2 regions of the Streptomyces roseoviridis genome follow, and region 1 is predicted to be linked to the other one. Evidence: riboswitches for the same ligand, from Rfam matches in the RefSeq annotation. Region 1 holds a riboswitch; the other holds the start of a gene.
What was found. A riboswitch is a leader RNA that binds a small molecule or an ion and turns the genes downstream of it on or off. The one in region 1 is predicted to bind glycine.

Region 1 (7,495 bases):
CGGCGCCGTTGGTCGGGGCGGTGACGACCCGGCCGCCCGCCGCGTTCTCCTCGTTCACGGCCATCGCGTAGAGGGTGATCCACTCCATGGAGTGCGCCAGGGCGTCGCCCTCGGAGCGCAGCTTGCGGGCCGAGGTCGCGGCGCGGCGGCGGACCTTCAGGCCGCCGGGCAGGATGCCCTCGCGGGACATGCCGCGCGAGACGCAGGCCTGCATGACCCGCCAGATCTCCAGCAGGCCCTCGCGGATCTCCGCCTCGGTGCGCCAGGCCTTCTCGTTCTCCAGCATCAGCGAGGAGATCGACAGGCCGGTCTCCTTGGTGAGGCGGAGCAGCTCGTCACCGGTGCGGAACGGGTACGTCAGGACGGTGTCGTCCGGGATGATCGGGTTCTCGCCGGCGACCGCGTCCTCGTCGACGACGAAGCCGCCGCCGACCGAGTAGTAGGTCTTCTCCAGGACCAGGGCGCCCTCGGCGTCGTACGCGAAGACCGTCATGCCGTTGGCGTGGTACGGCAGCGCCTTGCGGCGGTGCAGGATCAGGTCGTCGTCGAACGAGAACGGGATCTCGTGCGCGCCGAGCAGGTTGATCCGGCCGCTCGACTTGATCCGCTCGAACTCGTCGTCGGCGGATTCCACGTCCACCGTGCGCGGCGAGTGGCCCTCCAGGCCGAGCAGGACCGCCTTCGGGGTGCCGTGGCCGTGGCCGGTGGCGCCGAGCGAGCCGTACAGCTCGGCCCGTATGGCGGCGGTGTGGGCCAGCAGGCCCTCGTTCTTCAGGCGGCGGGCGAACATGCGGGCCGCACGCATCGGGCCCACCGTGTGGGAGCTCGACGGACCGATGCCGATCGAGAACAGGTCGAAGACCGAGATGGCCACGGGGGACTCCTTGTGGGGGCGACGCCGTTGTCTGCCGGGGTGGTGCAGAACGAGCAGGAAGAGCGAGCAGGGCGGTAAAGGGGTGGGGCACCCCGCTCACTGTCCAGTGTGCGTGGTGCCCCGGAGCTTCATACCAACAAAAGGGTACGAAATTACTTCAGGCCGGGGTACAGCGGGTGCTTCTCCGCCAGAGCGGTCACCCGGGCCTTCAGGGCCTCGGCGTCGAAGCCGGGCTTGAGGGTCTCGGCGATGATGTCGGCGACCTCGCGGAAGTCCTCGGCCTGGAAGCCGCGGGTGGCGAGGGCCGGCGTGCCGATGCGCAGGCCGGAGGTGACCATCGGCGGGCGCGGGTCGTTCGGAACGGCGTTCCGGTTGACCGTGATGCCGACCTCGTGCAGACGGTCCTCGGCCTGCTGGCCGTCCAGCTCGCTGTCGCGCAGGTCGACCAGGAGCAGGTGCACGTCGGTGCCGCCGGACAGCACGGACACGCCGTGCTCGCGGACGTCGTCCTGGACCAGGCGCTCGGCGATGATCCGGGCGCCGTCGAGGGTGCGCTGCTGGCGCTCCTTGAACTCCTCCGAGGCCGCGACCTTGAAGGAGACGGCCTTGGCCGCGATCACGTGCTCCAGCGGGCCGCCCTGGAAGCCGGGGAAGACCGAGGAGTTCAGCTTCTTCGCGAACTCCTTCTTCGCCAGGATGATGCCGCCGCGCGGGCCGCCGAGCGTCTTGTGCGTGGTGGAGGTCACCACGTCCGCGTACTCGACCGGGTTCGGGTGCAGACCGGCGGCGACCAGGCCGGCGAAGTGAGCCATGTCGACCCACAGGTACGCCTCGACCTCGTCGGCGATCCGGCGGAACTCCGCGAAGTCCAGCTGGCGCGGGTAGGCGGACCAGCCCGCGATGATCACCTTGGGGCGGTGCTCCTTGGCGAGGCGCTCGACCTCGGCCATGTCGACCAGGCCGGCCTCGTCCACGTGGTAGGCGACCACGTTGAACTGCTTGCCGGAGAAGTTCAGGCGCATGCCGTGGGTGAGGTGGCCGCCGTGGGCCAGGTCCAGGCCGAGGATCGTGTCGCCCGGCTGGGCGATCGCGAAGAGGGCGGCCTGGTTGGCGGAGGCGCCGGAGTGGGGCTGCACGTTGGCGTACTCGGCGCCGAACAGGTCCTTGATCCGGTCGATCGCGATCTGCTCGGCCACGTCGACGTGCTCGCAGCCGCCGTAGTAGCGGCGGCCCGGGTAGCCCTCGGCGTACTTGTTGGTGAGGACCGAGCCCTGGGCCTCCATGACCGCGACCGGAGCGAAGTTCTCCGAGGCGATCATCTCGAGGGTGGACTGCTGGCGGCGGAGCTCGGCGTCGACGGCGGCGGCGACGTCCGGGTCCAGCTCGTGGAGAGGGGTGTTCAGAAGCGACATGTTTCGATCCCTGGGGGGTCTCGGTTAGCCGGCGGTGAAGGCGGTGTACTCGTCGGCGGAGAGCAGGTCCTCCGGCTCGGCCTCGATGCGCACCTTGAACAGCCAGCCGCCCTCGAACGGGGCGGAGTTCACCAGCGAGGGGTCGTCGACGACGTCCTGGTTGGCCGCGACGACCTCACCGGTCACCGGGGCGTACAGGTCGCTGACGGACTTCGTGGACTCCAGCTCGCCACAGGACTCGCCCGCGGTGACGGTCTCACCGACCTCGGGAAGCTGCACGAAGACGACGTCGCCGAGCGCGTTCGCCGCGTGCTCGGTGATGCCGATCGTGGCGACGCCGTCCTCGACGGCCGACAGCCACTCGTGCTCCTTGCTGTAACGAAGCTGCTGGGGGTTGCTCATGACCTGATTCTCCTGGATCGGGGGAGTGCTGATGAACGTGGGTCTTGCGAGGTGAGATGCAGAATGAGACGAATCGATGAGGGATACGTCACTTCTGGCAGATCCCTGTCAGTCGCCTGTCACTTCTGACGCTTGTAGAACGGCAGCGCCACGACCTCGTACGGCTCGTGCGTGCCCCGGATGTCGACGCCGACGCCCTCGGTGCCGGGCGCGGCGAAGGCGGCGTCCACGTAGGCCATGGCGATCGGCTTGCCCAGGGTCGGGGACGGCGCGCCGGAGGTGATCTCGCCGATGACCTCGCCGTTCGCGACCACCGACATGCCGGCGCGCGGGACCCGGCGGCCCTCGGCGACCAGGCCGACCAGCTTGCGCGGCGGAGCGGTCTCGGCGCGCTCGGCGGCCTTCTCGAGCGCCTCGCGGCCGACGAAGCGGCCCTCGTTGGTGGTCTTCTCGAACTTCACCACCCGGCCCAGGCCCGCGTCGAACGGGGTGAGCGCGGTGGTCAGCTCGTGACCGTACAGCGGCATGCCCGCCTCCAGGCGGAGCGTGTCACGGCAGGACAGGCCGCACGGGATCAGGCCGACGCCGGCGCCCGCCTCGGTCAGCGCCCGCCACACGCCCTCGGCGTGTTCCGGCTTCAGGAACAGCTCGAAGCCGTCCTCGCCGGTGTAGCCGGTGCGGGCGATCAGCGCCGGTACGCCCGCGACGGTGCCCGGCAGGCCCGCGTAGTACTTCAGACCGTCCAGGTCGGCGTCGGTGAGGGACTTCAGGATGCCGGGGGACTCCGGGCCCTGGACGGCGATCAGGGCGTACGCGTCGCGGTCGTCGCGGACCTCGGCGTCGAAGCCCCGCGAGCGCTCGGTGAGGGCGTCGAGGACCACCTGGGCGTTGGAGGCGTTGGCGACGACCATGTACTCCGTCTCGCCGAGGCGGTAGACGATCAGGTCGTCGAGGATGCCGCCGTCCTCCTGGCAGATCATCGTGTAGCGGGCGCGGCCGTTGCCGACGGTGGAGATGTTGCCGACCAGGGCGTAGTCCAGGAGGTCCACGGCCTGCGGGCCGGTGACGGTGATCTCACCCATGTGGGAGAGGTCGAAGAGGCCCGCGCGGGTCCGTACGGCGTTGTGCTCGTCGCGCTCGCTGCCGTAGCGCAGCGGCATGTCCCAGCCGGCGAAGTCGGTCATGGTCGCGCCCAGTGAGCGATGCAGCGCATCGAGGGCAGTCAGGCGGGGGGCAGTGCTCATGGGGTGGCTCCCGGGTCCCAGGGCGTGCAGGGCACGACGTGCATGACGGTGAGGACGATCCTCCCCATCTGTCATGGAACCTGAGAGGTTCACCGAGGGCATCCTCGGCTTGCACCTTGGGTGGGGCCGCGACAGGTGCGGCCCGCTTTTCAGATCTGCCTCATCCACGCGGTACGGGGCCTGAGAGATTCAAGGGAGGTTCTTGCTCCTTCGGCGCCCGGGGACGTCCGGCGCGACTGCGCCTGGCGGCCCGGGACTCTCCCGCGCGGATTCGAGCGGCCGGTATGCGGTTGTGCGCGCTCGTGCGAGCGCGTGGCGCGCTCATCATTGCACGGCGGGTCCGCCGGGCAAATCGCTTGTGTCCCATTACCGTTTCTTTACACTTCGTGGGCAGGGTCCCGGCAGGCCCGACAGGGGGAGCAGAGATGACCATCCAGCGCACCGGCGCCTACGCGGCGAGTCCCGGCATACCCGTCCAGCGGGCGGCCGCCCGCGCCCGCGCCCGCGACCGGGTCAGAAGCCGGCGCCGCGCCCGGATCCTGCGCGACCTGCGCGAGCGCGGCGGCCGCAGCCCCCGCGTGCTGACCTTCGCCGCCGGCGACGTCGTCGTGGTCTCCGGACTGCCCGGCGCCGGGAAGTCCACCCTCATGGACCGCGCCGCCGCCGGCCGCGCCATCGACTCGCAGCACACCCGCGAGCGCTGGGAGGCCCGGCTGCCCGGCTTCCTGCCGTACGCCCTGTGGCGCCCCCTGGCCCGCCTCGCCCACTACGCGGGCCTGCGCCGCGCCCTGCGCTCGGGCGCCGGGGTGATCGTCCACGACTGCGGCACCCAGTCCTGGGTGCGCGGCTGGCTCGCCCGGGAGGCCCGCAGGCGCGGCGCCGCCCTGCACCTGGTCCTGCTCGACGTCGACCCCGACACCGCCCGCGCCGGCCAGCGCTCCCGCGGCCGCGGCGTCTCCGGCTACGCCTTCGCCCGGCACCGCCGCGCCGTCGGCCGCCTGGTGCGCACCGCCGAGAGCGGCGCCCTGCCGCCCGGCTGCGCCTCGGTCACCCTGCTCGACCGGGACGCCGCCGACGCCCTGCGCCGGATCGGATTCCGCGACGTGGCGTGAACCACTCCCGCCCCCCGGGCGTCCTATTCGGTCACAGGGGCGGCGAGCCGCCGTTAAGGTGCTGAACCGCAGGCAGGTGCCGGAAGGGGACGACGAGAACCGTGGACGTGACGTGGCCGGGCAATGAGCTCGAGGAAGTGCTGGCCGCCTCGCTGGGCAACCCCGCCGCCGGCGGCAGGCTGGTCGAGGTCCTCGGCCGCAGCGCCGTCTGGGTGCCGCTGCCCAACGGCGGCGGACCCGACAGCCCCGACCTCGACCTGCCCACCATGGAGATCGACGGCTCCGCCTACGTGCCCGTCTTCAGCTCCCACGAGCAGTTCCTCGCCTGCGTCGGCGAGCACATGTCCTTCACCGTCGCCCCCGCCCGCGACTTCGCCCGCGGCCTGCCCCCGCAGCTCGGCATCGCCGTGAACCCCGGCGGCACCGTCGGCGTCCCGCTGCCCCCGGCCGCCGTCGCCGAGCTCTGCCGCGTCGGCCGCACCCCCCATGGGGGCGCCTCCCGTGACGGAGGCTACGGGGCAGGGCCCGCCTCCGGCGGCCGCGTCCGCCTCTTCGAACCCGACTGGCAGGACGACCCGGTCGACTTCCTCGCCGCCGCCTCCGCCGAGTTCGAGGCCCTCGGCACCGTCGCCACGGCCCGCCGCGCCCTCGCCAGCGTCGAGGGCACCGAACCCGCCCTCTTCGTCGGCGTCCAGCTGACCCACCCCGACGCCGACCCCGCCACCCCGCTGGACGCCCTCGGCCGCGCCCTCGGCCGGATCGAGGTCGCCTGGCCGGTCAACCTCATCCTGCTCGACGTGGCCCAGGACCCGGTCGCCGACTGGATGCTGGAGAAGGTACGGCCCTTCTTCCAGCGCGCCGCCGTGTGACGGTCCCCCTGTTTAAGCTGAACTGATTCAGAACCGAGAGCAACGAGCAACCGGGCCGTACGGCCGTACGAAAAGAGGGGCGGGACCCAGGGTGAGCGCGTCAGGCACCGCTGCGACCGGACAGGTCGAGCACATGCTGCGCCAGGTGGCACCCGGACGCCACGACGCCTACGAGCAGCTGCTGCACGCCCTCGCCGGCTCCGAGGTCTGGATGCTGCTCTGGCAGGGCGCCCCCGGATCCCCCGACGCCCAGTACGGGAACATGGAGGTCGACGGCTACGGCTACGCCCCCTGCGTCACCTCCGCCCAGGAGCTCGCCGCCTCCGGCTGGAACCGCGCCCACGAGCTCGTCCCGGGCCTGGAGATCGCCCGCGCCCTCTACCCCGACCGCTGGGGCATCTGGCTGAACCCGCACGCCCCCGGCGGCGGCGTCGGCATCCCCTGGGCCGACCTGCGCCGCATCGCCACCGGCCTGGACCGCATGCCGGCGGGACCCCTGCGGCTGTCCGAGCCCGCCCTGGAGATCCCGCAGTTCTACGCCCTGCTCACCCAGAACGCGCACCGCACCTCCGCCGTGCGCTCGCTGCGCCGCGCCTGGGTGCAGCCCGCGCTCGGCTCCCCGTACCTCGCCATCGGCCTCGACCTGTACGACTCCGCCCCCGCCTCCGTCGAGGCGGTCCGCGCGATGATGCACCAGACCGTCGCCGCCGTCCCCGACGGCCTGCCCGTCTGCACGGTGACCATGTCCGACACGTACGACCCGGTCGCGATGTGGCTGGCCGCCCACGCCCGCCCGTTCTACGACCGCGAGGCGCACGCCGCCCCGCAGGCCGCCCCGTCTCACCAGCCGGGATACGGCTACCCGCCCGCGCAGCACCGCTGACACCGCGGCGTCACCCGCGGACGCCGTGCGGAAACACGGCCGAAATCCCCTGCCAAGCTGAGGTTTTGCCTCCGCTTTCCGCCGGGCGCGCTGCGATGTCCCGCATCGGACCGTTTTGGTAACTGTCCGGGTCTCAGGTTGGTATCACCGCTATGCGGACTGTTCTCTGCCGCGTCACTCGCCAGTAGCGTTCGGCCGGTCAAGACCACACATGGCGACCCAGGGGTGGACCCATGCGAATATTCAAGTCCCGGGCGGCCCGGGCTTTGACGGCGGCCCTCACGGTCGGCCTCATCGCCACCGGCTGCGCGAGCGAGCGGGGCAAGGACGGGGACAAGGGCGGGGCGAAGGACACCTTCGTCTTCGGCGCCCCCGGCGACCCGGCCTCCCTCGACCCGTCCCTCGCGGCCGACGGCGAGACCTTCCGGGTCACCCGTCAGGCCTTCGAAGCACTGCTCGAGCACGAGTCGGGAGGCAGCAAGCTCGTCGGCGGTCTCGCCGAGACCTGGTCGAGCAACCCCCAGGGCACGGTCTGGACGTTCAACCTGCGCAAGGGCGTGAAGTTCCACGACGGCGAGGCGTTCAACGCCGCCGCGGTCTGCGCGAACTACGACCACTGGTTCAACTGGAAGGGCACCTACCAGTCCAGCGCGATCTCCACCTACTGGCAGGACATCATGGGTGGCTTCGCGAAGAACG
Region 2 (7,495 bases), 1.5 Mb from region 1:
CGATCGAACCGCCCACCATGACGGCGGTCTGCCAGGACAGCCAGTCGTACTTGTCGCCCGCGAAGGTGACCCAGATGAGGAGCAGGGAGACGGCGGCGCTGATGAAGAGGGCGCCGGCCCAGTCGACCTTGACCTGGCGCTTCACGACGGGCAGCTTGAGGGTCTTCTGGAGGACGAGCAGCGCGATGATCGCGAAGGGCACGCCGACGTAGAAGCACCAGCGCCAGCCGAGCCAGTCGGTGTCGGTGATGACGCCGCCGAGCAGCGGGCCGCCGACGGTGGCGACGGCGAAGACCGCGCCGAGGTAGCCGCTGTACCGGCCGCGCTCACGCGGGGCGATCATGGCGGCCAGGATGATCTGGGAGAGGGCGGTCAGACCGCCGACGCCGATGCCCTGGACGACGCGGCAGGCGATGAGCATGCCGGTGTTCTGGGAGAGACCGGCGACCACCGAGCCGGCGACGTAGATGACCAGGGCTATCTGGACGAGCAGCTTCTTGGAGAAGAGGTCGGCCAGCTTGCCCCAGAGCGGGGTGGTCGCCGTCATCGACAGCAGGGCGGCGGTGACGACCCAGGTGTAGGCGGACTGACCACCGCCGAGGTCGGTGATGATCTGGGGGAGGGCGTTCGAGACGATCGTCGAGGACAGGATGGCGACGAACATGCCGAGCAGCAGCCCGGACAGCGCCTCCATGATCTGTCGGTGCGTCATCGGCGGGGCGGCGCCGGGGCCGGCGCTCCCGTGAGGGGTGAGGCCGTCCCGCACACCGGCGTCGGGCGAGGTCGTAGCCATGAACTTCCTTCGTGGTCAAGCGTGATGGGCGTCGAGCGGAGCGGGCGTGAGGCGGGGTGGGCGTCACGCCGGGTGGGCGTCACGCGCAAGAGGCGTGAGGCGGGGTGGGCGTCACGCGGAATTGGCGTGAGGCCGGTGGTCGTCAGGCGGTGCGGGTGTCAGGCGGTGCGGGTGTCAGGCGGTACGGGTGTCAGGCGTGGTGGGCCCGGCAGTCCCCGAAGGAATCGCGGAGGCGGCCGAGCAGTGCGGTGAGCAGGGCGACGTCGTCGTCCGACCACTCCGTGAGGTGGCGGGAGAAGGCGTCGGTGACCCGGCGGTCGAGCTCGCCGAGCATCGCGTACCCCTCGGGAGTGAGCCGCAGGATGCGGGATCGCTTGTCGTCCGGGTCGGGCAGTCGCTCGATCCAGCCGTACTCCACGGTGTGCGCCACGTGGCGACTGCACACCGACATGTCGACGGCCATCAGCTCGGCGAGCCGGCTCGTCCGCATGTCGCCGTGGTGTTTGACCAGGGCGAGCACGGCCGCCGCACCGCCCTGGCAGTGGGCGGGCAGGGCCCGGGAGAGCCCGCGCTTCACGGCGCCGAAGGCGCTCACCGCTCGGGCGAGCTCCTCGTACCGGTTCCGGTTGACCGTCTCCATCGCACACTCCGACATCTTGTTGCTTAGGGCAACGATAGAGATGGATGGTTGCTCCAGGCAAACTAAATCGGTCAAAGCGTGCTAAAGAATCGGCAAAGCGGGTCGGAGGGGGAGGGCGCGTGCAGGTCCGGGGCAGGGCCGGAGGGCGGGGCTTGGGGCCGCCACCCCGACTTCGCTAGGGTCCGGCCCATGGCACACAACCCCCAAGCACCGTACGGCCAGGGCGGCGGTCAGGCCCCCGAGGGCTCCTACGACCCCGCAGGCAGCACCCAGATGTTCCGCGCCTTCGTCGACGAGGGCACCCCGCAGCGGCAGCAGCAGACCGCCGCCGCGACTTCCTCCGGCCCCCGCGTGGGCCTGATCGTCGGCATCGTCGTCGCGATCGCCGTCCTCGCGGGCGTGGCCTGGCTCGCGCTGGGCTGACCACTATCGACCGACCGGCCTTCAGGAGGGCGGTCGGGCCGGAGGCTCCACGGGGGCTTCGGGCCCGGCCGCCCTCTCCGCGTTGTCGCAACCCTCGCCGCGCCGGTGCGCCGGTGCGGCGGTGCGGCGGCGCAGTGGGGGCAAAAGAAAAGGCCGGGAGCCGTATGCGCTCCCCGCCGTACTCAACGTATAGCGCACGGGGGGCCTTGCGGCAAGGCCCCGGTGGTGCCGCACAATCGGCGTCCTTCGCTCGAATCGGGCGAGGGAACCAGCCGAAGGGGGAACCACCGCATGCGCGTGGTGTTGTCGTCGTACGGGTCCCGTGGGGACGTCGAGCCGCTGGCCGCTCTGGCGGTCGTGCTCGGGCGGTCGGGGGCGCGAGTCCGCCTGGTCGCGCCCGAGGACCAGGAGTTCGCCGACCGCCTCGCCGGCGTCGGGGTCGAGATGGTGCCGGTGCGCCTTTCCATCCGCGCGCTGGCGGCAGGGCCGAGGCCGAACTCGGCGGAGGACATGGCCGACCGGGTGGCCGCGCTGGCCGAGGCGCAGTACGAGGCGGTGGCCGAGGCCGCCGAGGGGGCGGACGCCCTCCTGGCGACCGGTCTGTTCCCGGCGGTGACGGGAGCGCGGACGGCCGCCGAGCAGCGGGGCCTGCGCTATGCGTACGTGACCTTCTTCCCCGGGATGCTGCCCTCGCCGCACCACCCGCCGTATCCGCTGCCGGGGCACCCCCTGCCGGAGGGAGTGACGGACAACCGGGTGCTGTGGGACCGGGACGTCGACAGCGTGAACGCCGTCTTCGGCGCGGGACTCACCGCGCTGCGGGCCAAGGTCGGGCTGCCGCCGGTGCCGAGCGTCCGTCATTACGCCATGGGGGAGCGGCCGTTGCTGGCGGCGGACCCGTTCCTCGGTCCGTGGCAGGAGCCGGCGGACCTCGACGTGGCGCAGACCGGTGCGTGGTTCGTGCCGGACGAGCGGCCGCTGCCGGAGGAGCTGGAAGCCTTCCTGAAGGACGGGGAGCCGCCGGTGTACGTGGGCTTCGGCAGCATGGGCATGCAGGGCTCGACGGAACCGGCCCGGGCGGCCATCGAGGCGGTACGCGCCCACGGGCGTCGGGTCCTCGTGTCGCGGGGCTGGGCGGACCTGGGCCTGATCGACGACCAGGACGACTGCATGGCGGTCGGGGAGGCGAACCACCAGCGGCTCTTCCCGAGGGTGGCCGCCGTCATTCACCACGGCGGCGCGGGCACGACCACGACGGCGGCGCGGGCGGGAGTGCCGCAGGTGCTGGTCCCGCAGATCGTCGACCAGCCGTACTGGGCGGCGCGGGTGGCCGAACTCGGCATCGGCGCGGCGCACGACGGCCCGGCGCCGACCTACGCGTCGCTGGCCGCGGCCCTGTCGACGGCCCTGGCCCCGGAGACCGGCGCGGCGGCGAGGGCGGCGGCGGGCAAGGTGCGCACGGACGGGGCGGAGCGGACGGCGAAGCTGCTGGTGGAGGGGTTCGGGGAGCGGGCGTAGGGGGGTGGTGGCCGGGGTGCGGGTCTTGGGTGGTCGGGGTGGGCGTTGCTGGTGGGCTTCTGGATCGGCCGCCCTCTCTCCGAGTGTGGCCCCCTCCACCGACCCCTCAAGGGCGCTCCCTTCGGTCGCGTCGCTGCGCGATTGCGCTTCGCTCCACCCTTGACCGGCCGGCTCCGGGGTCCTTTTCACACTCGGAGGGCGGCCGGGGGGCGTGGCCACGCGGGCAGGCCGGGTATCGGCCGGGCGCCGTGGGCGGGTGGCGCGTTGGTGGGTGGGGGCCGGGTTTGTGGCGGGGGTGGGGGAGGCCGCTCCCCTCGTGGGGGGTGCGCGGCCGTGGAATGGGGTGCCCAATGTCGGTTCGGCGGCGAGCGGTAGTCGGTCGGCTGGGATTCAAGCCCCGCTGGTCACTGTGTGTGGGTGGGGAGGGTGGTCGGGGGCGGCCCGTCGGTGCAAACTGCCCTCTCGCGGGCTGTGATGTGACGGGGCAGGACTCCTGTGACGGGAGATGCGCTTCGGCTGTCTCGGCAAGGGAGTTTGCACCGCTAGGGCGGGGAGACCCGGGCAGGGTCTGGGCCCGAGGGATGCCTGTGCACCGAAGATCGAGTGCGGTCGACTCGGCTCGCTCGAGCTTCAGTTAGTGACCGGCTCGCGGCGATCGGTCATGTGCGCGCCAGGCTCGCCCGAGCGGCGATCATGAAGGCATTCTTGTGCTCTTCCAGGTGCTCGTTGATCTGCACATCCCCGATCTCGCGCCAGACCGCCTGGTTGAGCGCGTGTCCGTAAGCACGAGCGGGGGCCTCCAGGGCCGGGTCACAGAGCAGGGCGACCGCGCGGTCAGCCGTCCAAAGCTTGGTCATGACCTCTTGCGCCCCGGTCATCCAGCCGTCCTCGTCGGCACCCCAAACTTCCGGGCGAGCGTAGGCGGCCCGCTCGGCCAGCTGAGCACAGGCAAGAAACTCCTGGATGGCCTGCACCTGCTCGGCCCGGCGCGCATCGGCCGTCGCAGCCGACTGCCGCCTCTCCTCGGCCTCATCGGCCGACCGCTGGGCGGCACGCTGGGTGAACGCCGTCAGCGCCCCGCCAAGCACCACACCCGCGAGCGAGAACATCGATCCCCACAGTTCCCCCGCCATGCCAACTCTTCCTCTATGACCGGTCCCTGAGCATCAGGGCGCACGTCTTCTCGCCAGGAATGCCTGGGTCGACAAGCCTAGGCTGTTCGAATCTGCGAGACCCAGGGGCTGCCGAAGTGGTGGACACCTGCTGTCGGAACTCGCGAACAAACCAGCCACCCGACTCCACGCCCGCGCACCCCCCCCACGGCGGGAAAGGTCCTCCCTCTCCCCTGCCACTAGCCGAGCCCCCACCCACCAACGTGCCACTGGCCCGCGGCGCCCGGCCGATACCCGGCCCCCTTGCGTGGCCACGCCCCCCGGCCGCCCTCCGAGTGTGTAAAGGACCCCGGAGCCGGGCGGTCAAGGGTGAAGCGAAGCGCAATCGTGCAGCGACGCGACCGAAGGGAGCGCCCTTGAGGGGCCGGCGGAGGGGGCCACACTCGGAGAGAGGGCGGCCGATCCAGAAGCGCACCCGCAACGGACACCCCGAGCACCCAAGACCCGCACCCCGACCACGCCGAAGGAAGAAGTTCGCGCGTTCGTCGTGGAGCTGCTCGCCGCGTACGGCGTTCCCCGCGCCTGGGGCACTGGCTCGGCGCCGCCTAGCTGGCCGGCGCGGTCGGTCTCCTATCCCGGTGCGCCGTCCCGGCGATGGGGATTGTCGTAGCGAGCGGTCGCCGTCCTCGCCCTGGTGTGTACGGGCGGAGTGTTCACAGGCTGTGGACGAACGTCTCCCACACCGACCGCTCGAAGACGACGGCAGGCCCCTCCGGGGCCTTGCTGTCACGTACGGGGACGAGGCCGGGGAACCCGGGGGCGACTTCGAGGCAGTTTCCGCCGTCGCTGTCGCTGTAGCTGCTCTTGATCCAGATCGCCGCGCTGAGCTGGTGCCTCTGCATACTGCTCGAACCCCTTCATCGCCTCGCTGATCAGGGTCGCGGACGCCTGGGCTGACAGAGCGTCCGCCCTGAGCACATCATAGGTCTGGCCATAACGAGCAAGAGCGGCTGGATCATCGTAGAAATGGCCGCTGGTCAGCGATTCCGCGTAGAGCCAGTCCGTGCCGTCTGGCAGGGTGATCAACGACAACGACGTTTTGGGACGGATGAGTTCGGTCGGCCCGGCCGGCGCGACTTGGATGCGGATGTTGGAATACCGACCCACGTCCAGTAGGTGCGCACACTGGTCCCGCATCACCTCGGCGCCTCCGACCACGTTCCGCAGACAGCTTTCGTCGAGCACAACCACGTACAGCGGCCCGCTTTTCGCGAGGAACCTCTGCTGGCGGCTCAGGCGAGCCTTGACGCGCTCCTCCAACTCGTCGCCTTCGGCGACTCGCGAGAAGATCGCACGCGCGTACTCCGGCGTCTGCAACAACCCCGGCACCACCTGCGTCTGGTACTCCCGTAACGCCACCGCCTCCGCGTCCATCTCCGCCCTGCGCTCGAACCAGTCCGGATGCTGCACCTCCGGGTACCAGTCGATCCGCCGCCACAGCCGCAGCAGCACCCCGCCCGTCCCCAGCGCCTCGTCGCACGCCCTCGCGAAGGGCTCCGCCGGCACCCGCTTCGCCGCCTCCACCCGGGCCACCTGCGAGCGGTCGCAGGGGATCAGGCGGGCCAGGCCCTCCTGCGTGAGGCCCGCTGACTCGCGGTAGTGCCGCAGGAGTTCGCCGAAGACCTCCGCCGTCGTGGCGGCGGCCTCGCTCGCCGTCGCGCTCCTCCTGGTCACTCCGAACCCCCTTGTGACAGCAGCCCTTGGCACGCGGTGGGCGTTGTGGCCGCCCCTCCCATTGAGCAACGCTGGAAGCACAGAGAGTAATCGCCCGATCGGGTGAGCGTGGGAGGAACAGCGGATGGCAGGGCACAGGAAGCGCGGCACGGAGGCGGGGTTGCGGCCCGGGGCGTACCTGTACGACCCGGGGGCGGGAAGGGTCGGGGAGTACCGGGGGCAGGCCGGGCCGTACGCGATGCTGCGGCCGCTCGGTGGGGGGCGGGAGTGGCAGGCCGACCCTGAGAAGGTGCGGCCCGCGACCCCGGCCGAGCGGCTGAGTGCCGGCGTGCGGGCGGCGAACGAGCGCACCGAGGTCGCGTACGACCTGAGCCGGCCGCCCGTGCCCGTACCGCACTGCGTCGAGTGCGCCGAGCTCGCCGGCTCCCGGGCGGCGGCCCGCGCCCGTTTCGACTGGAGTGCCGAGACGGACGCGAACGTCCTGCTGCGTCGCCATCAGGCCGATGTCCACCAGGACGAGCGGCAGTGAACGGCCGGGCGGGGTGCCGGCGGAAGGGCCGTGAGGGTGAACGGGCCGGTGCGCGCCGTCTCTCCCCCCAGCGCGTACAGGTACCGGAGAGGTGTCCGCCGTCAGGAGGGTAGGGAGACGATCTGCCAGGCGACCATGCCCATGGCTCCGGAAGCCGCGGTGACATCGATCGGCACGTGCGCGGGAGCGTTCTCGACGCGTTGGGATGCCGGTACTCCGTCACACGGCACGGAGTGGGGTGCCTTGTCGGCGATGACGACCTTGACGGCCCCGGCCCCGACGCAGGCCACGGAGACTGTGTAGGTCTTTCCCTTCTCCAGAGCGGAGCGGTGGTGCACGCCGTCCGCGACCCTCTCCAGGCCGGACTCCACGAATTCCGGGTCATCGGGCGAGACGGTCTCCAGGGCGGCCCTGGCCCGTTCGCCCTGCGCTTCCTCGTCGTCCCCCGCGGGTGCCCGCGTCCCTGTCGGCTTCGTGGTCGCCGATCCCGAGAGAGTGGTCGTCGGTGTCGTGGTGTCACGGCAGCCGCTCGCCAGGAGAGAGGCGAGGGCCATGACCGCGGCCGCGGTCACCGTCCTGCGAAGTGGTGCCGTCATGAGTTCGCCCAGCGGATCGCGAGCGCATACCGGGACCACGGTCCCCCGTTTACTGTGGAACGCACCATTTCCCCCACACCGCATTCTGTTGGTGGCGCTCCTGAGGTCAGTGAGGTGCGCCTGTGCGACGACCGTATCCCTCTTCGGTGC

Region 2: another riboswitch for glycine. It lies ahead of ABD954_RS16525 (hypothetical protein); the one in region 1 lies ahead of gcvT (glycine cleavage system aminomethyltransferase GcvT).

Annotation. Positions count from the first base shown of each region.
Region 1 covers NZ_BAAAWU010000001.1:2,187,889-2,195,383, reverse strand. Annotated here, with positions in the region: gene ABD954_RS09790 (L-serine ammonia-lyase) at 1-874, opposite strand, end outside; gene ABD954_RS09785 (serine hydroxymethyltransferase) at 1,027-2,286, opposite strand; gene gcvH (glycine cleavage system protein GcvH) at 2,311-2,688, opposite strand; gene gcvT (glycine cleavage system aminomethyltransferase GcvT) at 2,808-3,932, opposite strand; glycine riboswitch at 4,092-4,206, opposite strand; gene ABD954_RS09770 (AAA family ATPase) at 4,358-5,044, shown strand; gene ABD954_RS09765 (enhanced serine sensitivity protein SseB) at 5,146-5,913, shown strand; gene ABD954_RS09760 (enhanced serine sensitivity protein SseB C-terminal domain-containing protein) at 6,005-6,796, shown strand; gene ABD954_RS09755 (ABC transporter substrate-binding protein) at 7,030-7,495, shown strand, end outside.
Region 2 covers NZ_BAAAWU010000001.1:3,638,771-3,646,265, reverse strand. Annotated here, with positions in the region: partial or broken gene ABD954_RS16535 (MDR family MFS transporter) at 1-712, opposite strand, end outside; gene ABD954_RS16530 (MarR family winged helix-turn-helix transcriptional regulator) at 984-1,370, opposite strand; glycine riboswitch at 1,341-1,422, shown strand; gene ABD954_RS16525 (hypothetical protein) at 1,623-1,856, shown strand; gene ABD954_RS16520 (glycosyltransferase) at 2,148-3,374, shown strand; gene ABD954_RS16515 (hypothetical protein) at 4,034-4,507, opposite strand; partial or broken gene ABD954_RS16510 (DUF397 domain-containing protein) at 5,200-5,298, opposite strand; gene ABD954_RS16505 (helix-turn-helix domain-containing protein) at 5,273-6,220, opposite strand; gene ABD954_RS16500 (hypothetical protein) at 6,345-6,749, shown strand; gene ABD954_RS16495 (hypothetical protein) at 6,851-7,345, opposite strand.